4 regions of the Brachybacterium netajii genome follow, and region 2 is predicted to be linked to each of the others. Evidence: riboswitches for the same ligand, from Rfam matches in the RefSeq annotation. Region 2 holds a riboswitch; each other region holds the start of a gene.

Region 1 (5,224 bases), on a different contig from region 2:
TGAAGCGGGAGCCCAGCGTGACGCGCGTGAACTTGCCCAGCGCATATGCCTTCTCGTTCGTGAGGCCGCCGCCGCCGAACACGGCGACGCCGTCGGCCCCGTCGCGCTCCTGGATCTCGCGCAGCCGACCGGCGATCAGATCGAGGGCCTCGTCCCAGGAGGCGTCGCGGAAGCCGCCGTCCGCGGTGCGGATCCGCGGATGCAGGATCCGATCGGGCGCCGTGAGGACCTCGGCGCTGGTCCAGCCCTTGCGGCACAGGCCCCCGAGGTTCGTCGGGAAGTCGCGGCCGTCGACCGTCACCTCGCCGGACCCGCCGGCCGCCGCGCCCGGCACCACGCTCAGCGACTGCGCGCACTGCAGGGCGCAGTACGGGCAGTGCGTCGCCGTGGTGCCGGGGACGGTGCCGACGGTCGGCGCGGACTGCGAGGCGGCGGTCGACAGGCTCATGCCTCGAGAGTGCTCCCGACGCCGGGAGTGCTCAGCATCCGGTCAGCGCCCGGTCGCTCCGGTCACGATCGGGTCACGACGCGGGTCGGGGAGTGCTCGCATCGCCCCCGACGACCGTCGGATCCGGCAGGTAGATCGCTCCGCCCTGCGCGGCGAAGGCGCGGCTGCGCTCCTGCATCCCGGCGATCGCCACCTGTGCCTCCGCGCTGCCGTAGGCGTCGCGGATGTCCTGCGAGATGCGCATCGAGCAGAACTTCGGACCGCACATCGAGCAGAAGTGCGCTGTCTTCGCGGGCTCCGCCGGCAGCGTCTCGTCATGGAACGACTCGGCCGTCTCCGGGTCCAGCCCCAGCGCGAACTGATCGCGCCAGCGGAACTCGAAGCGGGCCTTCGACAGCGCCGCATCCCGTGCGGCCGCCCCCGGATGCCCCTTGGCGATGTCCGCGGCATGCGCGGCGATCTTGTAGGTGATCACCCCGGCGCGCACATCCTCCCGATCCGGCAGGCCCAGATGCTCCTTCGGCGTGACGTAGCAGAGCATCGCCGTGCCGTAGCGGGCGATCTCCGTCGCCCCGATCGCCGAGGTGATGTGGTCGTAGCCCGGAGCGATGTCCGTGACCAGCGGGCCCAGCGTGTAGAAGGGGGCGCCCGAGCACAGCTCCTGCTGGCGCTCGACGTTCTCCCGCACCATGTGCAGCGGCACGTGCCCGGGACCCTCGACCATCACCTGCACGTCGTGCTCCCAGGCCCGATGGGTGAGCTCGGCGAGGGTGTCGAGCTCCGCGAACTGGGCGGCGTCGTTCGCATCGGCGAGGGAGCCGGGCCGCAGCCCGTCCCCGAGCGAGAACGCGACGTCGTAGCGGGCGAAGATCTCGCACAGCTCGTCGAAGTGCGTGTACAGGAAGTTCTCCTGATGATGCGCGAGGCACCAGCCCGCCATGATCGAGCCGCCGCGCGAGACGATCCCCGTCACCCGGTCCGCCGTCAGCGGCACGTACCGCAGCAGCACCCCCGCATGGACGGTCATGTAGTCCACGCCCTGCTCGCACTGCTCGATGACGGTGTCCCGGTAGATCTCCCAGGTCAGCGCCGAGGCGTCGCCGTCGACCTTCTCCAGCGCCTGGTAGATCGGGACCGTGCCGATGGGGATCGGCGCATTGCGGATCACCCATTCGCGGGTGGTGTGGATGTCGTCGCCCGTGGACAGGTCCATCAGCGTGTCCGCGCCCCAGCGGGACGCCCACTGCAGCTTCTCGACCTCCTCCGCGATCGAGCTCGTGACCGCCGAGTTGCCGATGTTCGCGTTGATCTTCACCAGGAACGCCCGGCCGATGATCATCGGCTCGGACTCCGGGTGGTTGACGTTCGCCGGGATGATCGCGCGCCCCGCAGCGACCTCGGAGCGCACCAGTTCCACGTCGCAGCCCTCACGCAGCGCCACGAACCGCATCTCCGGGGTGATCACCCCGCGCCTCGCATAGTGCATCTGCGTGACGGTCCGTCCCGGGAGCGCTCGCCGGGGGACCGGACGACGGCCCTTCCACTGCTGCGACGGGGCACCGCGGCGCACGGCCGAACGGCCGTCGTCGGCGAGGCGACGCCCGCGGCCCGCATGCTCCTCGGTGTCGCCGCGCTCGAGGATCCACGGGGTGCGCATCGGCGCGAGCCCCTCCTCGGGGACGCTCCCGGGACCCGCCGTCCGGTACACCGTGACGGGGTCGTTGGGGACCTCGCCCGTGGGATCCAGATCGATGCGGGTGACGGGCACCCGGATCCCATGCTCGAGGTCCTCGAGATGGTCCAGGGCATGCGAGGGATACTGCTCGGACAGGGGGGAGCGCACAGTCATCTGCGGCCTCTCTTCCTACGCCGGTGCTAACCGGATCAGGTTCGACGGTTCCGAGCGGCTCAGCCCGGTCTCAGCCCTCTGCCGAGGGCCCCCGTGGGGTCCCCGAATGTCTACCACACCGGGGCGCGGCGGTGCGCCGCGCGCTCGCCGACGAGGCTCGAGAGGCTTCCGACCTGGGCTTTCGGGCGAGGGGAGGGTCTGATCCGTGCGGGCTCAGCGCCAGGGGATCGGGCGGAACCGCCCTCCCGCCCCGCGCGTCAAGAGGATCGCGGAGGCGGGGGAGACGAACGCGGTGCCGCGCTCGAGATGATCGATCACCATGTGCAGCGCCTGCCGTGCGGCGTCGTCCTCGCGCCCGCCCGCGAGAGGGTCCACGAGGAAGCGCAGCACGATGCGTCCGACGCGCCGTCCGCCGACGAGAGGCGCCTCGACGTCCTTCCGCTCCACCAGGTGCAGGGAGCCGAGCGCGAGCGCGGCCTGCTCCATCACATCGGCCGGCGTCGCCCCCGGCTGCAGGTCGCCGATGGGCAGGTGCATGCGGTAGCTCGGCATCGGATCAATCTAACCGCGGCCGGTGACGGATGCGGTCACGGGGACGCGGGTTCCCCGTCGTCGCGCACAATGCTCGGGTGACCGCAGACACCGCCCTCGCGCACCGCCCCTCCGTCGACCGTCCCACCGTCGACCGTCCCTCCGGCGGCTCCGCCGCTGTCGGAGCCGCCGTCGTCGGGCCCGCCGCCGTCGTCCTCGTGCACGGCACGCGCCTCTCGCACTCGCAGTGGGACCTCCAGGCGCCCTCGCTGCGGATGGCCGGCTACGAGGTCGTGACGCCCGACCTCCCGGGCCACGGCGCGCGGCAGGACGAGACCTTCACCCTCGATGGAGCGATCGCGACCATCCGCGCGGCGATCGACGAGGCCGCGGCGCGCGTCGATCGCCGCGCGGAAGGCTCCGACGGCCCCGAGGGCTCCTACGGCTCCGCCGGCTCCGTCGGACACGACCTCGCGATGGCGCCGACGGTGCACCTGGTCGGCTCCTCCCTCGGCGGCTTCCTCGCCCTGCACGCCGCCGCCGAGGCGCCCGCCCGCCTCGCCTCGCTCACGCTGTGCGGCGCGGCGGTCCAGCCGACGCCCTCCGCCGCTCGCGCCTACGGGCACGCGATCATGCTCCTGGACCGCATGCCCGGGCATCGCGACGGCAGCGGCGGCCTGCTGCCGTTCCTGCTCGGCGACGCCGGCACCCGCGCGCTCGTCCGCGGCGGGCGGGCGAGCACGGCGGTGGTCGCCCCGGCGATGGAGGCGGTGGGCTCCCTCGACCTGCTCGCGGACCTGCATCGGGTCGAGGTCCCGGTCACCTGGCTGCACGGCCGCTTCGACCAGCTGCGGCTGCATGAGCGCCGCTTCGCAGCGGCCGCGGCCGACGGACGGCTGGAGACCCTCGCCTATGGCAGCCACCTGGTGAACCTCGCCGACGCCCGCCGCTTCACGCCGGATCTGCTGCGCGTCCTCGGCCGCGTCGGACCGGTGCCCGCGCCCCGTAGGCTGGGGGCATGACCCGTCCCATCCTGCGCGTCGGCTTCGTGCCCGGCGTCGAGCCCGACCGCTTCGCGCGCCGCTGGAAGACCGGCGGCCGCCGCGCCTGGCTCGAGCTCGTCCCTGTCCCCGCCTCCCGTCAGCGCGCCGCGCTCGACGAGGGCGAGGTCGACATGTGCTTCGTGCGGCTTCCGATCGACCCCGCGGGGACCGCCGCCCGCTCGGCCGACGACCTGCATGTCGTGGCGCTGTGGGAGGAGCGGGCCGCGGTCGTCGTCGGCGACGAGCACGTGCTCAGCCTCCTCGACGAGATTTCTGAGGAGGACCTCGTCGAGGAGACCGAGCTGCCGCAGACCGATCCGGACGACGCCGCCTCCCGCGTCGCCGTCGCGGCCAGCGGCGTCGGCTACGCCCGGATGCCGCTGTCGCTCGCGCGGCTGCACCACCGCAAGGACGCCGTGCACCGTCCCCTCGTCGACGCCGCGCCCACCCGGATCGCCCTCGTCTGGCCGCGGGATGCGGACGACGAGGACCGCCAGGAGTTCGTCGGCGTCGTGCGCGGACGCACCTCCCGATCGAGCCGCTGACCGGCCGCGCCGAGCCGACGACCGGCCGACCCGAGCGGCCGCGTGATCATCGAGACCATCCAGACCGTCCAGAGCACCGGAATCCCGAGGAGGGACCCATGACCGAGCAGACCCCCGACCAGACTGGCGAGCAGACCCCCGCGCAGCCTCAGCGCATGAACGTCGAGAGCTTCAACCTCGACCACCGCACCGTCGCCGCCCCGTACCTCCGCATCGCCGACCGCAAGGAGCTGCCGGGCGGGGACGTGCTGACGAAGTTCGACGTGCGCTTCACCCAGCCCAACGTCGCGCACCTGGAGTCGGAGACCGTCCATTCGCTCGAGCACATGATGGCCGAGCACATGCGCGAGCACTCCGACGTCGTCGTGGACGTCTCCCCGATGGGCTGCCGCACGGGGTTCTACGTGCTCCTCGTGGGCGACCACACCGCCGCCTCCTTCGCCCCCGTGCTCGAGGCGACGCTGCAGGACCTCCTCGCCGCCGACGAGGTCCCGGCCGCCAACGAGGTCCAGTGCGGCTGGGGCGCCCACCACACCCTCGAGGGCGCGCAGCAGGCCGCCCGCGAGTTCCTCGCCGCACGCGCGGAATGGGAGCAGGTCACCGCCGCCTCCTGACGGCCGCCTCCGACGGTCGCTCCTGGCGGCGGCCGTCCGCCGTCGTCGGCCGCCGACCGTCAGCCGCGGCCCTCCGCCGTCAGCCGCCGGCGAGGCTCTCGCGCACCGCGCCCAACAGGCGCGCGGTGCGCGCATCGGTCGCGAGATCGTCGACCCCGACCACGGCGCCGTCGGCATCGGCGAGCGGGATCCGC
Region 2 (5,224 bases):
GGATCTGGGGATCTTCACGGAGCTCGCGAAGGCGTACGGGAGCTTCTCGGCGCCGATCGTGCCGATCAAGGGCGACGACGTGAACCTGCTGGGCGACCACTTCCATCCGATCCTGGTGCTGCTGGCGCCGGTGTGGTGGGTGTGGCCGTCGGGGCTGGCGCTGGTGTGGACGCAGGCGGTGCTGTTCGGGGCGTCGGCGATCCCCCTGGCGAAGCTCGCGATCGACCGGCTGGGGCGGGCGATGGGGACCGTCGTCGGCGTGGGGTACGTGTTCTCCTTCGGTCTGCAGGCGGCGGCGGACGTGCAGTTCCATGAGATCGCGTTCGCCGTCCCGCTGCTGGCGCTGTCGCTGACGGCGCTGCTGCGCGAGCGGGTCATGGCCGCGGCGCTGTGGGCGATGCCGCTGGTGCTGGTCAAGGAGGATCTCGGGCTCACGGTGATGGTGCTGGGCCTGGTGATCGCCCTGCGCTACCGGACCCCGCGCGCTGCGACGCCGCGCGACGCCACGCCGCGCGCTGCGACGCCGCACGACCGGACCCCGCACGACCGGACGCTGCGCGACCACCGGATCACGGGGTTCGGGCTCGCGTGCTGGGGCGCCGGCTGGTTCCTGCTGTCGACGTTCGTGATCCTGCCGCTGCTGAACACGGCGGGGCAGTACGACTACACGGACAAGCTCGGGTCGGTGCTCGACGTCTTCGTGCCGGGGACGAAGTGGGTGACGGTGCTGATGCTGGTCGCGGCGGCCGGCGTGATCGGGGCCCGCTCGCCGCTGATCTGGCTGATGCTGCCGACGCTCGCGTGGCGCTTCACCGGGACCGTCGAGTTCTACTGGGGCTGGACCTGGCATTACGGGGCGGTGCTGATGCCGATCGCGTGCGCAGCGCTGCTGGATGCGCTCGGGGATCGTCGGACGGGTCGGGCGACGAGCCTGCTGCGCCGGGACCGGCCCCTGCCCTCCCGGACGGTCCGCTGGACGGCGGCGATCGCGTCGGCGGCGACCGTCCTGACGCTCGGCGCGCAGATCCCCGTGCTGGACGTCCTGCGGTCGGAGCGCTGGGAGCTGACCTGGCGCGCCGAGCCCGCCCAGGGGGCGCTCGATGCGATGCCCGACGGGGCGGTCGCGGCCGTGGACATCACGCTGCTCGCCTATGCGGTGCCCGATCATGACGTCCAGTGGATGCACGGGCCCAATCTCCGCGTCCCGGACTGCGCGCTGATCGACCAGTACGCCTTCTCCTGGCGCGATGATCCTCCGCGGTCCGCGTCGGACGCCGAGGCGTGGGCGACCCTCGAGTGGGGCGCCGGATCGGGGAACCCCGCGGGGGCCGATGTCGTCTACACGACGGTCTACGACGACGGCGGCTTCCTCGTCGTCTGCCGGGACGACATCGGGGCGGACTGACCGGCGGGGGTATACTGCCGCCCGGTGCGCGCGGGGCCTCGCGCCCTGGTCCGATCGGACACGCACCGCCCCGACGGAAGGATCATCACCGTGACGACACCTCGCGTGAGCGTGCAGGAGGCGTGGGACGCCCTCGCCCAGGGCAATGAGCGGTTCATGAAGGGAACCCTCGCGCATCCCCAGCAGAGCGCCGCCCGGCGCAGCGAGCTGACGGACTACCAGGAGCCCGACGCGGCGTTCCTGGGGTGCGCGGACTCGCGGGTCGCCGCGGAGATACTCTTCGACTGCGGTCTCGGCGACCTGTTCGTCGCCCGCAACATCGGCCAGATCGCCAACGAGAACACGGTCGCGACCATGGAGTACGCGGTCGCGGAGCTCGGCGTCGCCGTGATCGTCGTGCTCGCCCACGGCTCCTGCGGGGCCGTCGCCGCGGCGATCGACCTGACCTCCGCGACCCCCAGCTACGTCACGCCCGCGATCGAGAAGGAGCTGGAGCTCATCCAGCCGGCGGTGCAGCGCGAATGGCTGGCCTCGCACCGCGACACCCCGTACGTCGACCCCGCGCTGATCGACGCCGACGCCGTCGGCCGCCGTCATCTCGACGAGACGATCCACGCCCTCATGCGCTCCTCGCGCGTGATCAGCGACGCCGTCGCCGCCGGCGACCTCGGCATCGTCGGCTGCCAGTACCAGCTGGAGGACGGCCGGGTCGTCCCGATCACGGCCGTCGGGCAGCTGACGATCGCGGCCTGAGGCGCGGCGGAGGGCACGGCTCAGCGCTCCAGCAGCTGAGCCCTCCAGCCCGACGCGACCGCGCCGGCGACATGGCCCGCCGAGTCGTCGAGGAAGGCGACCGCGTCGCGCGGGACGCTTCGTCCGAGGACCTGCTCGATGCGCGCATGGGCCGCGTCGAAGGCCTCGCGGTCGGGCTTGGCGGCGCCCAGCTCCGCCGAGTTCAGCAGGCGCTCGCCGGCGGGGCCGAGGAGGTCGTCGACGCCGAGGTCGCGCAGCTCCTCGCGCACGCGGTCGGTGCCGTTGGTGAACACGAAGACCTCGCGGCCCGAGCGCCGGGCCTCGTCGAGGACGGCCCGGACGTCGGGGTCCGGGACCGGGGTGCTCGCGAGCCAGGCACCGACGACGGCGCGGGCCTCGTCGGCCGCGATCCCGTCGGCCTGCAGGTCGGCGGCGATGCGCTCGCGCCATTGCGCATGGGTGGCGCGGCCGCGCACGACCTCCCGCAGCAGCGGGCTGCGCAGGATCGCCCGGTAGGAGGTGCCTCGCGGGCGGTCGAGGCGCGCGTCGAGGCCGGGGAACAGCGCGGGGTCGAAGCGGCGCAGCACGCCGTCGAGGTCGCTGACCACCACGTGCGTCGCCCGGTCCCGGACGAGCTCCCGGAACACCGCGAGGGACGCCGCGCGGGGTGCCGCGCGTGATGCCGCGCGGGGCGTCTCCGCCGCCGGGCGCCGCGGTCCGCGGACGGTCTCGTCCTCGCCGGGTTCCATGCCCCCAGCGTAGGCAGATCGGACCGCCCCCGGCGCCACCGCTCTGACCTGGCATGGGCTACGCTCGTCGGCGGACACGGGGTGCCCCGCCGGGGCTGAGACCACACCCGCAGAACCTGATCGAGTCAATGCTCGCGGAGGGATGTCATGGAAGAACCGCGCTCGAACGCGCCCGCCACCGCCGTCGACGCCGTCACGGCCACCACCGCCGTCCCGGCGAAGACCACCGTCACGGCCACCACCGCCTTCACCGCCCGGCTCCGCGAGGAGGCCAGCCCCGCCTGGGACCTCGCCGTCGGCCATCGCTTCGTGCGAGAGCTGCACGTCGGGACCGTCCCCGACGACGTCATGGCCGGGTACCTGGTCCAGGACCATCGCTTCCTGGACAGCTTCCTGATGCTGATCGGGGCGGCGATCGCCACGGCCGACACCCCCGCCGCCCGGCTCCGCCTCGCGCAGTTCGCGGGCGACGTCGCCGGCGAGGAGAACACCTACTTCCTGCGCTCCTTCGACGCCCTCGGCATCGACGAGGACCGTCGGGCGAGCATCCCCGACGCCCCGGCGACCGCCGGCTTCCTCGCCCTGTTCCGCGAGGCCGCCGCGAGCGGCGACTACGCGGTCGCGCTGGCCGTGCTGCTGGTGACCGAGTGGCTCTACAACGACTGGGCGGCGGCCGCGCCGCGCCCGCTCCCGGCGGACTTCGTGCACGCCGAGTGGATCGTCCTGCACGACAATCCCGGGTTCGAGGAGTTCGTCGGCTTCCTGCGCGCCGAGCTGGATCGCGTCGGCGCGAGCCTCGAGGCGGCCGACGGGGCAGCCTCCAGCGCGGCCGAAGGAGAGGCCGGCGGCGCATCCGACGGCGCGTTCGCCGGGGTCCGGCTCGCGGCCGTGCGCGAGGCCTTCGCGCGCACGGTCTCCCTCGAGCTGGAGTTCTTCGACGCCGCCTACGAGGACGCCCGGGTGCCGTCCGCGCGGCGCGTCCTCGAGGGGGCCGTGCGATGAGCCTGTTCGCGCAGCTGCGGGCGGCGGCCGTCGAGGACTGGGACGCGTACACCCGCCACGAGTTCGTCGAGCGTCTCGGCGAGGGCACCCTCCCGCTGGCCGCCTTCCAGGACTATCTCGTCCAGGACTACCTGTTCCTCGTCCAGTTCGCCCGCGCCTACGCCCTCGCCGCCTACAAGGGCCGGACCCTCGAGGACGTGCGCCGGGCGTCGGAGGGGCTGACGGGCGTGCTCGTCGAGACCGACCTCCATGCCCGGCTGACGACTTCCTGGGGCATCTCCCCCGAGGCCCTCGCGGCGACGCAGGAGCGCATGGGGACCGTCGCCTACACCCGCTTCGTCCTGGACTGCGGCGCCTCGGGCGACCTGCTGGACCTGCACGTCGCGCTCGCGCCCTGCGCGATCGGCTACGGGGAGATCGGGGCGCGCCTGGCGCCACGCCTCGCGGACCGCTCCGGCACGCAGCATCCGGACGGACAGCATCCCTACGGCGACTGGATCGCCGAGTACGCCGGCGAGGAGTTCCAGGCCTCGGCCCGCGCGGCGACCGCCCGGCTCGATGAGCTCGCGGCGTCCGCGGGGAGTACGGACGCCGCGGGCCTCGCCGGCCCGTCGGCCGCTCGCCTGCCCGACGGGCCCCGGCTCGCGGAGCTCACGCGGATCTTCCGCACCGCGACGCGGCTCGAGGCGGCCTTCTGGCAGCAGGCGCTCGACGCCGTCTGAGCGGCGGCGTGCCCGCCGGCTCCGGCCAGCGGGCGCGCCAGCCGACGGGCACGTCTGCCGACGGCCGGACCGCCGGCGGCAGCGCCGTCGGCCCGGCCGCCGGCGCTCAGCCCCGGGTCTGGGAGGGGTCGCCGATCCAGCCGACGACCAGCGGCGTCAGGGTCGAGCGCTCGATCGCGAGGTAGAGGAAGGGCACGTCGAGCGCGAGGGTCCGCGGCTCGCCGACGTCGGCCGCCGACTCCTCCATCAGCACGGCGGTCGCGGCGGCGGCCTCCATGCCGTTCTGGTCGACGGTGATGACCGCTTCGTGCAGGACGTCGGAGATCACCAGCTCCTCCGCCGTGGTGATGCCCGAGAAGTCGGCGGCGCCGAAGGCGTCCTCCATGCCGAGCCCGGAGAGCACGTCGACGAGGGAGGCCCGCCAGTCGATGTCGAAGGCGGGCAGGGTGACCTGGACGGGCTCGCCCTGCTCGCCCATCGCGGCGAGCAGCGCGTCGAGCAGCGCCGCGCCGTCGGACCCGGTCCCGCCGTCGGACGCCCAGGCGTCGACCACGTCGGCGATCGCGCCCGTCGGCCGCACGAGCACCAGCCCG
Region 3 (5,224 bases), on a different contig from region 2:
CGGCGCCGCGCTCGGCGAGCTCCCGCACGAGATCGGCATGGCCGTGGTACGCGGCGAGCATGAGCATGGTGTTGCCGGCGGCGTCGCGCAGGTTCAGCGGAGCGCCCTGGTCGAGGACCGGCACCAGCTGGGCGCTGTCGCCCGCCCGCGCGAGGTCCATGAGGGTGCTCGCGAGCGCGATCAGCTCCTCCTCCTGCGGGGTGAGGGGCTCGGTCTGCGGAGCGAGGGGCGCGGTCGCGGTCTCGGGGGAGAGGTTCTCGTCGTTCATGCGGCCAGGGTACGTCGGGGCCCCGACGCCCGCTGACGCGAGCCGACGCCAGCCAGCGCCCGCCGGCGCCCGCCGGCGTCAGCCGACGAGCAGACCGGCGATCGTCGGCCAGACCAGCAGCAGCGCGGCGATGCCCGCGCCGAGGAGGTCGGCGCGCCCGAAGCGGCTCGGCAGGGCCCAGCTGCGGCGGGACGCGGACGCGAAGCCCCGCGAGTCCATCGCCAGGGCCTGCTGCTCGGCGCCGCGGAGGGCATCGACCAGGAGAGCGAAGGTCGCGCCCGCGAGCAGGCGCGCCGACCGCGGCGTGCCGATCCCGCGCAGCGTCCGCGCGGTGACGATCGTCTCCCACCGTCGGCCCAGGTGCCCGGCGCGCACGAGCGCGCTGACCCCGGCGGCGACGGGTCGCGCCGGCCAGCGCAGGCGCCCGCCGAGGGCGTCGCCGAGGGCCGTCACGTCGACGCTCCCGAGGGCGAGCACGCCGGGGGCGACGAAGGCGCTGATCCGGGCGGCCTCCTTCAGACCCACGAGCCAGGCCTCCCCGGAGAGCGCCGGGGCGTCCCCGAGCAGGGCGGTGGTCCAGGCCAGGCTCGCGGCCGAGAGCAGCACCGGGGCCATCCGCAGGGCCGCGCCCCGCAGGGTGCGGATCGCCGCCGGCGCCAGCAGGACCGTGGGGAGCAGGGCGAGCAGACCGCCCTGCCAGGTCTGGACCCCGAAGGAGCCGATCGCCGCGAGGATCCCGATGAGCGAGAGCGTCAGCGGGTTCAGCGCGTCCGCGGGGATCCGGGGCCGACGGACCACCGGCAGGATCCGGCGGTCGGGCCCCGCGCCCGTCGTGGACTCCTGCTCCGTCTCCGTCGCGGTCGAGGGGCCGGGGAGGTCGAGGCGGTGCTGGGCCGCGGCGGCGAGATGCTCGTCATGGGTCGCGGCGAGGATCGCGCAGCCGGTGCCGGCGGCCTCGTGCAGCAGGGCGAGGACGGCCGCGCGCCGCTCGGGATCGAGACCGACCGTCGGCTCGTCGAGGACCAGGAGCCGGGGCCTCTGGGCGAGCGCCGCGACGATCGCGAGGCGGCGCTGCTCGCCGCCGGAGAGGGTGTACGGGTTCGCCGCGGCGAGCGGGGCCAGGCCGGCGGTCTCCAGGAGCCGGTCGGCGAGGGCGGGCTCGTCGGCCCAGGGGGAGGCGAGGATCTCCTCGCGGACGCTCGTGGCGAGGAAGGAGTGCTCGGGGTTCTGCGGCACCCAGGCGATCTGCCGGCCCTCGGGGCGGTCGACGGTGCCCGTCGCCGGGGCGTCCAGGCCCAGCAGCACCCGCAGCAGGCTGGTCTTCCCGCTGCCGCTGGGACCTCCCAGGACGGTGAGGGACCCGGCGCGCACCTCCAGCGCGAGATCCTCGACCAGAGTGCCGGGCCGCCCGTCGCGGCGTGCGATGGCGACGCCGTCGAGGGCTGCGACGACCTCGCCCGTCGTGACCGCCTCCAGCGGGCGGGCGGCGGGGAGGAATCCGCCGGTGCTCGCACCGTTCGCGACGACCGCACCGCTCGCGCCGACCGCGGCGGGGCGCGGTGCGGCCGAGCGTGCGGCGAGCAGCTCCGGATGCGCGGCGATGACCTGCTCCGGATCGCCGTCGGCGAGCACGCGGGCGCCCTCGCCGAGCACGATCATGCGATCGACGCGGGAGGCCCAGGGGGCGACGTCGTGGTCGGCGACGACCAGGGTGGTGCCCTCCGCGGAGGCGAGGACGGCCCGCCGGACGGCCTCGGCCGTCGCCGCGTCGAGCATCGAGGTCGGCTCGTCCAGCAGGAGGGCTCCGGGGGAGAGGGCGAGCGCTCCCGCCAGCGCGATGCGCTGCTGCTGGCCGCCGGAGGCGTCGAGCGGGGCCCGCGAGGAGTCGACGTCGACGTCGGCCGCGACGAGGGCGGCGGCCGCGCGGACGGCGATCTCCTCGCGGTCCAGCGCCGCGTTCTCCGGACCGAAGGCGGCCTCGCGGCCGACGTTCGCGGCGATCAGCGCGTTCGCCGGGTTCTGCAGCAGCAGGGCCCGCTCCCCGGGGCGGGAGGCCGCCGGGGCGACCCCGGCGAGCTCCCCGGCCTCGGGATCGAGCAGGCCCGCGAGGGCCCGCAGCACGGTCGACTTCCCGCTGCCGCTGGCTCCCGCCAGCAGGACCCGCTGGCCGGAGGGGATGGTGAGGGACAGATCCCGGACCGTCGGATCCGGTCGCGACTGCGGACGCCAGGTCAGGCCCCGCAGCTCCAGGGAGGTCATCCGCCGAGGGCCCCGGTGCTCTCGCGGGAGCCGTCGCCCGCGGCATCCCGGTCGGTGCGGAGCGCGGCGAGCCGGGCCTCGGCATGCTCCTTCCCGGCGGGGAGGGCGTCGAGCGCCCCGGTCGCCGCGAGGGCGCGCACGATGACCCAGCCCAGCAGGCCGCAGGCGAGGGCGCCGGAGATGAGGGCGGCGCCGAGCAGGGCGATCGCGAAGGACCAGCCCATCTCGGGGTAGTAGGCGAAGCGCTCGTACACCCATTCGAGGGCCGCGGAGAGCACGCCGCCGAGGATCGCGACCGGCAGCGTGAAGCGGCGGTAGCGGAAGACGGCGAAGGCGAGCTCGATGCCCGCGCCCTGCAGGACGCCGGAGACGATGGTGCCCCAGCCCCACTGCCCGCCCAGCAGCATCTCGAGGGAGGCGGCGATGAGCTCGGCCAGCAGCGCCGCGCCGGGCTTGCGCACGACGAGCCCGGCGATCATCGCGGGCAGGAACCAGATGCCCATGAGCAGGCCCTCGGCGGGGCGGAACAGGGCGGTGAGCGGGCCGATGAGGCTGTACAGCGCCCCATAGCCCAGGAACGCGACGCCGAAGGCGGCGCCGATGGCGACGGTGACCAGGAGGTCCACGGTGCGGAAACGGTTCATCTCAGACTCCTTCCACGAACGGAAGGGGCGCAGGCGATCCCGGGCGCCGGACGGACCGTGCGCGCGCCGCGCGCCGGAGCGCACGACGTGGATCTCCCGCGGAAATCCCGACTCCCTACGCCGGTGTGAACCGGATCAGGTTCGAGGGTCTGCGCACTGCTGCGCACTCTCAGCACCCGGATGGTGCTCCCCTGTCAGTTGGATGACCGCCTGCGAGCATACCGCAGAGCGACTGCTCGAGGCATGCCGCTCGGGCCGCCGCGCAGCGCCCCGAGCATCCTCAGCGGCGGGAGCGGATCGCCTGGTCGACGGCCTCCGCGGTCGCCTGCGGGTCCTCGGGGGAGAGCAGGAAGTGCGTGCCCTCACGGCCGATGATCTCGACCATGGTGCCGGAGCGGGTGACGAGCAGGCGGTAGGGCTCCCGGGAGTCCCCGGTGGTGAACACGCGCCGGGAGCCGACGGGACGCAGCTCCTCGGGGGTCGAGGACAGCGCCCGTCCGCGCCGCCAGCCGTAGCCGCCGACGGTCGCGCCGACCCGCTCCGCGGGGATCTCGCGGAGCTGGACGGTGCGGAACTGCTCGAGGGGCCAGGGCCGCATCGGCAGGAAGCCGCCGAGGCTCACGGTCACCCCGTGCTCGTCGACGATGAACCGGGTGCTCTGGTTCATCCAGGTCCAGGCCGCGAGCAGGACGAACACGCCCATCGACGCGATCAGCAGGGCGGGCGTCGCCAGCGCGGGGCGCAGCGAGATCACGACGGTGGCCGCGGCGCCCGCGACCAGCGTCATCCCGATGCGCGTCCAGCCCACGGCCGTCGGCCGCGTGCGACCGACGTAGAAGGGGGCCTCGGGCCTCATCGGGCGGTCACCAGATGCTCACGCGATCCTCGGGGGCGCGGTGCATGCCGTCGCCCTCGACGATCCCGAAGGCCTCGTGGAACTCCGTCAGGTGGCCGGCGGTGATGTTGCAGCGGAACTCCGCGGGGGAGTGCGGGTCGGTCGCGAGCTGCTGGATCGCCGCCTGCCGGCGGTACTTCGCGCGCCACACGGTCGCCCAGGACAGGAACACGCGCTGCAGCCCGGTGAAGCCATCGAGCTCCTCGGCGGCGGCCTCGCCGGCCGTCGCGCGGTACGCCTTGACGGCGATCGAGAGACCGCCGAGGTCTCCGATGTTCTCGCCGATCGTGAGCGCGCCGTTGACGCGATGCTCGTCCTCGAGGGACCGCGGGCTGAGCTCGGAGAACTGGGCGATGAGCGAGCCGGTGCGCTCCTCGAAGGCGGCCCGGTCCTCGTCGGTCCACCAGGACGCGAGGTTGCCGTCGCCGTCGTACTTCGAGCCCTGGTCGTCGAAGCCGTGGCCGATCTCGTGGCCGATGACCGCACCGATCCCGCCGAAGTTCACGGCGTCGTCGGCATCGGCGTCGAAGAACGGGGGCTGCAGGATCGCCGCGGGGAAGACGATCTCGTTGGCGCCCGGATTGTAGTAGGCGTTGACCGTCTGCGGGGTCATGTGCCATTCGTCCGGGTCGATCGGCCCGCCGACCTTCGCGAAGTCGAAGGCGGCGTCGGCCAGGCGCACGGCGCGCACGGAGGCGACGAGGTCCCCGGGGACGACCTCGAGGTCCTCGTAGGTGCGCCAGCGGTCCGGGTAGCCGATCTTCGGCGTGAACTTCTCGAGCTTCTCGAGGGCCTTCTCGCGGGTGGCCGGGGTCATCCACTCCAGCCGCGAGATCGAGGCCCGGTAGGCGTCCACGAGCGCGTCCACGAGGGCGCCCATGCGCTCCTTGTGGGCGGCGGGGAAGTGGCGGCCGACGTACTCGCGGCCGATCGCGAAGCCGAGCGCGCCCTCCACGAGGCCGACGCCGCGCTTCCAGCGCGCCCGCAGCTCCTCGGTGCCGGACAGGACGGTGCCGTGGAAGGCGAAGTCCTCGGCCACCAGCGCCTCGTCGAGGTAGGGGGCGTAGGAGGAGACGGTGTGCAGCGCGAGCCAGGCGCGCAGCACCGCGAGGTCCTCGCCGGCGAGGAGCTCGGCGGCGGGGGCGACGTACTCGGGCT
Region 4 (5,224 bases), on a different contig from region 2:
GGGGGCCAGCAGCGCGGGATGCTCCCGCGCCGGGTCGAACAGCACGGCGTCGGTGCGGCCGATCAGCTGCCAGCCGCCGGGGGAGGAGCGCGGGTAGATCCCGCAGTAGCGGGAGGCGAGGCCGACGGCGCCCGCGGGGACCGCGGTGCGCGGCTCCGCCCGCCGCGGCACGTCCCACGGCACGTCCCACGGCACGTCCCACGGCACGTCCCGCGGGAGGGACGCGGGCAGGAGATAGGCGAAGCCCGGGGCGAATCCGCCGAAGGCCGCCGTCCAGACGGCCTCGGAATGGGTGGTGACCAGGACGTCCGTCGTGATCCCGAGCAGGTCGGCGACGTCGGCGAGGTCCTCCCCGTCGTAGACGACGGGGAGGCGGACGTCCGTGCCCTCCTCCTCGTCGGCGTCGGCCTCCGGCAGGTGCGCGAGCAGGCCTGCGAGCTCGCGCGCATCGCCGACGGCGGTGCCGCGCAGCAGCAGGGTCCGCTCGGCGGGGACCAGATCGACGAGGCCGACGGGCGCGGCCGCCCGCACCGCCGCGGCGGCCGCGAGGACCTCCGCGGTGCTGGGATACTCCGCGAGCACCGCGGTCTCGCCGGCCCGATGCACGGCGAGCGGCGCGGGAAGGAGCGGGCCGCGGGGAAGGGGAGCGCCGGCGGCGTGCGATGCGTCGGCGGGGACGGACTCCGGCGCGGTCACCGTCGGACCCCGGAGCGACCGGAGCGCCCGGAGGAGCCGGGGGCGGCGAGCGCGACGCCCGCGCCCTCGAGCCGGGCCCGCACCTCGCGGGCGAGCGCGACCGCGCCCGGGGTGTCTCCGTGCAGGCAGATGCTCCGGCAGGGGACGTCGACCCAGCTCGTGCTGCCGTGCACGCGTGCCCGCCCGCGCAGCGCAAGCTCGATGGCCTGCGCGGCGACGGCCTCGGGGTCCAGGAGCACCGCGCCCGGTTCGCGCCGCGGGACGAGGGTGCCGTCGGCCCGGTAGGCGCGGTCGGCGAAGCCCTCTAGGACGACCTCGAGACCCGCCGCCTCGGCCTTCTGCGCGACGACCGAACCCGGGGCCGCGACCAGCTGCAGCGCACCGCCGGTTTCGTCGAGTCCGCTGAGACTGCTGAGTCCGCTGAGCTCGCGCAGCGCCGTCACGACGGCCTCGGCCTGCGCCTCATGGTGCGCGATCGCCGAGTAGAGGGCGCCATGGGGCTTCACGCCGACGACCTGCGCGCCGACGGCCCCGGCGATCGCCAGCAGGCTCCCGGTCTGCGCGATCACCTGGTCGGTGAGCTCGGCGGGGGCGATGTCGACGAAGCGTCGGCCGAAGCCCTGGAGGTCCGGATAGGCGACGTGCGCGGTGATCGCGACGCCCCGCTCATGGGCCCCGCGGACGGCCCGACGCATCGTCGAGGGGTCCCCGGCATGCCCGCCGCAGGCGATGTTCGCCGTGGTCACGACGTCGAGCATGGCCTCGTCGTCGCCCATCGACCAGGCGCCCCAGCCCTCGCCGAGATCCGCGTTCAGGTCGAGGGACCGGTTCGTCGGCAGGTCCCGGGGCGGGTCCGTCGGCAGGTCCGGGGACGGGGCGGGACGGGCAACCATGGGGGATCTCCTTCGCGCGGACGGCGGCGGTCACCCCATTGTCGTCCCCCGGCGCAGGGCGTGGGAGCGGTGGAACGGAGGGAGCGTCAGCCGGCGCCGAGCGCCTCCCGCAGCGCTCGGGCGGCGGCCTCGGGGTCCTCCGCCTCGGTCACGGCGCGCACCACGACGATGCGGTCGGCGCCGGTGGAGAGGACCTCGGGGACGCGCTCGACGTCGACCCCGCCGATCGCGAAGAACGGCTTCGCGGCGTCCTCGCGCGCGGCGGCCTCGCGGGGCAGCTCGAGGCCGACGGGCTCGCGGCCGGGCTTCGTGGGCGTCGCCCAGACGGGGCCGGTGCAGAAGTAGTCGATGCCGGGATCGTCGTCGGCCGCATGCAGCTGCTCGGGGGTGCGGGTGGAGCGTCCGATGAGGACGTCGGGGCCGACGAGCGCGCGGGCGTCCTCGGTGGTCAGATCGCCCTGGCCGAGGTGCAGGACGTCGACGCCCGCGAGGACGGCGACGTCGGCGCGGTCGTTGGCGGCCAGCAGCGCCCCGTGGGCGTCGGCGATCGGTCGCAGCGCGCGCAGCGCCTCGACCTCGGCGCGGGCCTCGGCGCCCTTGTCGCGCACCTGCAGGATGTCGACGCCGCCGCGGAACGCCGCCTCGGCGAACTCGAGGAGCCCCTCGAGGCCGCGGGAGAGGTCCACGCACACGTACAGGCGGGCGTCGGCGAGCGCGGCGCGACGTCGGTCGCCGGTCTCGTCGCGGGTCGCGCGCCGGCGTGTGGGGGGCTGCTGATCTGCATTCATCCGCACAGGGTCGCACAGCGTCCACCCGTCGGCGTCGGACGTTCCGCCGTCGGCCGCCCCGCCGGCAGGTCGTCGGCTGCCCTGCCGGCACGTCGCCGCCCGTCCGGACGTCCCGGCCGCCGATCGCGGGCGCGGCGTAGGATCGAGGGGTTCCGTGGGAGCCCGATGCGCGGGCTGAGAGGGCGCGAGGCGCCGACCACCAGCACTGGATGCGGATCATGCCGTCGTCAGGAGGAATGCGCCTGTGGAGCGTGTCGTCATCATCGGAGCGGGCATCGTCGGCCTGCTCACCGCGCATGAGCTGCGTCGTCGCGGCCATCGCGTCGAGCTCCGGTCGACGGGGGTCGCCGAGCAGGCCACCTTCGCCGCCGCCGGGATGCTCGCCCCCGCCGCCGAGATGCAGTACGGCCAGGGGCCGCTGTGGCGGATCATGCGGGAGGCCGAGCAGGATCATCGCGCGCTCGCGGCCCGTCTGGCCGAGCGCAGCGCCGCCCGGATCGCCGACGGCGCGGACCCGCTGCCGGATCCCGGCTATCGCGACGCCTCGACGCTCGTCGTCGGCCGCGAGGCGGGGGATCTCGCGGCCCTGCACGACCTCGCCCGGGTCCAGCGGAGCAACGGCGCCGCGGTGCGGGAGCTGACGGGCGCCGAGGCCCGCCGCGAGGAGGGCGCGCTGCTGCGCGGCATCAGCGGCGGCGTGCTCCTCGAGCGCGACCACCAGGTCGATCCGCGCCGCCTCGCCGCCGCCGTCCGCGCCGATCTGGAGTCCGACGGGCCCGACGGCCCCGCGATCACGATCCGCGAGGGCCGCGTCGACGCGATCGCCGGAATCCTCGACGGCACCGGCGGCCGGGTCGACAGGGTCATCCTCGCCGCCGGGCTCGGCGTTCCCGGGATCGACGGGCCCCACCGGTCCCTCGACCTGGCGATGCGGCCGGTGCGCGGGGACATCCTGCGCCTGCGGGTCCCCGAGAGCCTGCTGCTGCCGGGGGAGGAGAACCTGGTGGGGCGGACGGTCCGGGCGATCGTCCGGGGGCGTCCCGTCTACCTGGTCCCGCGCGACGACCGCACCCTCGTGCTCGGCGCGACCAGCCGCGAGGACGATCTCGCGGGGACGTCCGCGGGCGGGGTGCTCCAGCTGCTGCAGGACGCGGCCGAGATCCTCCCGGCGATCCGGGAGACGGAGCTGATCGAGGTCACGACCCGCGACCGCCCCGGCACCCCCGACGACCTGCCGCTGCTGGGCGCCGCCCCCGAGGATCCCCGCGTGATCGTCTCCACCGGCTACCACCGCCACGGGATCCTGCTGTCGGCGTGGGCCGCGCAGCGCACCGCCGACCTCGTCGACGGCGCTGATACCGCCTCTGATCTCGCCCCTGATCTCGCCGCCGAGCATGCCGACCAGCTGGACGCCGTCCGGCCCGACCGCTTCACCCCCGTCCTGGAGGAGGCCCGATGAGCCCCACGACCATCGCCCTGACCGTCAACGCCGAGGAGGCCGAGGTCCCCGCGATCTGGACCGTCCGCGATCTCGTGGCCGAGCGCCTCGGCCAGGAGGTCGGGGAGGACGGCCGCGCGGCCGACGGCGGGGCGCTCGGCGTCGCCGTCGCGCTCGACGACGCCGTCGTCCCCCGCAGCCGCTGGGCCGCGACGCCGCTGAGCGCCGGGGTCCGCTGCGAGTTCGTCACCGCTGTCCAGGGAGGCTGAGCATGAGCACCACCACCGCACCCGCCGCGGTCGAGGATCCGCTGGTCATCGCCGGGGAGGCCCTCGCCTCGCGGCTCATCATGGGCACCGGCGGCGCGACCGACCTCGCGGCCCTCGAGCGCGCGCTGGTCGCCTCCGGCACCGCCCTGACCACGGTCGCGATGCGCCGCTTCTCGGCGTCGACCGGCAACTCGGTGTTCGCGATGATCCGGCGCCTGGGGATCCGGGTGCTGCCGAACACCGCCGGCTGCTACAGCGCCCGCGATGCGATCCTCACCGCCGAGCTCGCCCGCGAGGCGCTCGAGACCGACTGGATCAAGCTCGAGGTCATCGCCGACGAGGACACGCTCCTGCCCGACGGCGTCGAGCTGTACGAGGCGACCGAGGAGCTCGTCCGGCGCGGCTTCACCGTCCTGCCGTACACGACCGACGATCCGGCGCTCGCCCGTCGGCTCGAGGATGCGGGCGCCGCGGCCGTGATGCCGCTGGGCTCGCCCATCGGCACGGGCCTGGGGATCCTCAACCCGCACAGCATCGAGCTGATCTGCGAGCGCGCGGGCGTGCCCGTCGTGCTCGACGCCGGCATCGGCACCGCCTCGGACGCGGCCCTGGCGATGGAGCTCGGCTGCTCGGCCGTCCTCGCGGCCTCCGCCGTGACCCGTGCTCAGGACCCGGAGGCGATGGCCCGCGCCATGGACCTCGCGGTCCGTGCGGGCCGGGCCGCCGCGGGCGCCGGACGCATCCCGCGCCGACGCCTCGCCCGCGCCTCGAGCGCCTTCGAGGGACTGATCGCCCCGGTCGACGGGGCCGCGAACGGACGGGAGGCGGAGTCGCTGTGAGCCTCCCGCCCCTGGTCGAGCCCGGTCCCGAGCTGACCCCCGCGCAGATCGAGCGCTACCGCCGCCAGATCACCCTCGCCCGCATCGGCACCGTCGGCCAGCGCCGCCTCGGCGCCGCGCGGGTGCTCGTCGTCGGCGCCGGCGGCCTCGGCACGCCCGCCCTGCAGTACCTCGCGGGCATCGGCATCGGTGCGCTCGGCATCGTCGACGACGACGTCGTGGACCTCTCGAACCTGCACCGCCAGGTCATCCACGGCACCGATGTGCTCGGCATGGCGAAGGTCGACTCGGCCGCCGCGGC

What was found. Region 2 has a riboswitch for thiamine pyrophosphate ahead of ACXET9_RS11660 (TenA family protein). Riboswitches for the same ligand answer to the same signal wherever they lie in the genome.
Region 1: linked by a shared signal. The riboswitch ahead of thiC (phosphomethylpyrimidine synthase ThiC) and the one ahead of ACXET9_RS11660 (TenA family protein) in region 2 are both predicted to bind thiamine pyrophosphate.
Region 3: linked by a shared signal. The riboswitch ahead of ACXET9_RS00810 (ECF transporter S component) and the one ahead of ACXET9_RS11660 (TenA family protein) in region 2 are both predicted to bind thiamine pyrophosphate.
Region 4: linked by a shared signal. The riboswitch ahead of thiO (glycine oxidase ThiO) and the one ahead of ACXET9_RS11660 (TenA family protein) in region 2 are both predicted to bind thiamine pyrophosphate.

Annotation. Positions count from the first base shown of each region.
Region 1 covers NZ_JBSYXB010000001.1:32,960-38,183, reverse strand. Annotated here, with positions in the region: gene ACXET9_RS00170 (molybdopterin oxidoreductase family protein) at 1-448, opposite strand, end outside; gene thiC (phosphomethylpyrimidine synthase ThiC) at 522-2,297, opposite strand; TPP riboswitch at 2,292-2,401, opposite strand; gene ACXET9_RS00160 (hypothetical protein) at 2,511-2,849, opposite strand; gene ACXET9_RS00155 (alpha/beta fold hydrolase) at 2,927-3,850, shown strand; gene ACXET9_RS00150 (LysR family transcriptional regulator substrate-binding protein) at 3,847-4,416, shown strand; gene ACXET9_RS00145 (S-ribosylhomocysteine lyase) at 4,515-5,030, shown strand; gene malQ (4-alpha-glucanotransferase) at 5,110-5,224, opposite strand, start outside.
Region 2 covers NZ_JBSYXB010000005.1:215,549-220,772, reverse strand. Annotated here, with positions in the region: gene ACXET9_RS11675 (DUF2079 domain-containing protein) at 1-1,405, shown strand, start outside; gene ACXET9_RS11670 (carbonic anhydrase) at 1,496-2,158, shown strand; gene ACXET9_RS11665 (HAD family hydrolase) at 2,179-2,907, opposite strand; TPP riboswitch at 2,975-3,067, shown strand; gene ACXET9_RS11660 (TenA family protein) at 3,055-3,909, shown strand; gene ACXET9_RS11655 (TenA family protein) at 3,906-4,631, shown strand; gene ACXET9_RS11650 (serpin family protein) at 4,738-5,224, opposite strand, start outside.
Region 3 covers NZ_JBSYXB010000001.1:175,764-180,987, reverse strand. Annotated here, with positions in the region: gene ACXET9_RS00820 (ankyrin repeat domain-containing protein) at 1-268, opposite strand, end outside; gene ACXET9_RS00815 (ATP-binding cassette domain-containing protein) at 347-2,527, opposite strand; gene ACXET9_RS00810 (ECF transporter S component) at 2,524-3,171, opposite strand; TPP riboswitch at 3,267-3,374, opposite strand; gene ACXET9_RS00805 (hypothetical protein) at 3,452-4,027, opposite strand; gene ACXET9_RS00800 (M13 family metallopeptidase) at 4,035-5,224, opposite strand, start outside.
Region 4 covers NZ_JBSYXB010000003.1:269,312-274,535, forward strand. Annotated here, with positions in the region: gene ACXET9_RS08490 (5-oxoprolinase subunit B/C family protein) at 1-696, opposite strand, end outside; gene ACXET9_RS08495 (LamB/YcsF family protein) at 693-1,589, opposite strand; gene thiE (thiamine phosphate synthase) at 1,676-2,377, opposite strand; TPP riboswitch at 2,522-2,627, shown strand; gene thiO (glycine oxidase ThiO) at 2,622-3,836, shown strand; gene thiS (sulfur carrier protein ThiS) at 3,833-4,084, shown strand; gene ACXET9_RS08515 (thiazole synthase) at 4,087-4,923, shown strand; gene moeB (molybdopterin-synthase adenylyltransferase MoeB) at 4,920-5,224, shown strand, end outside.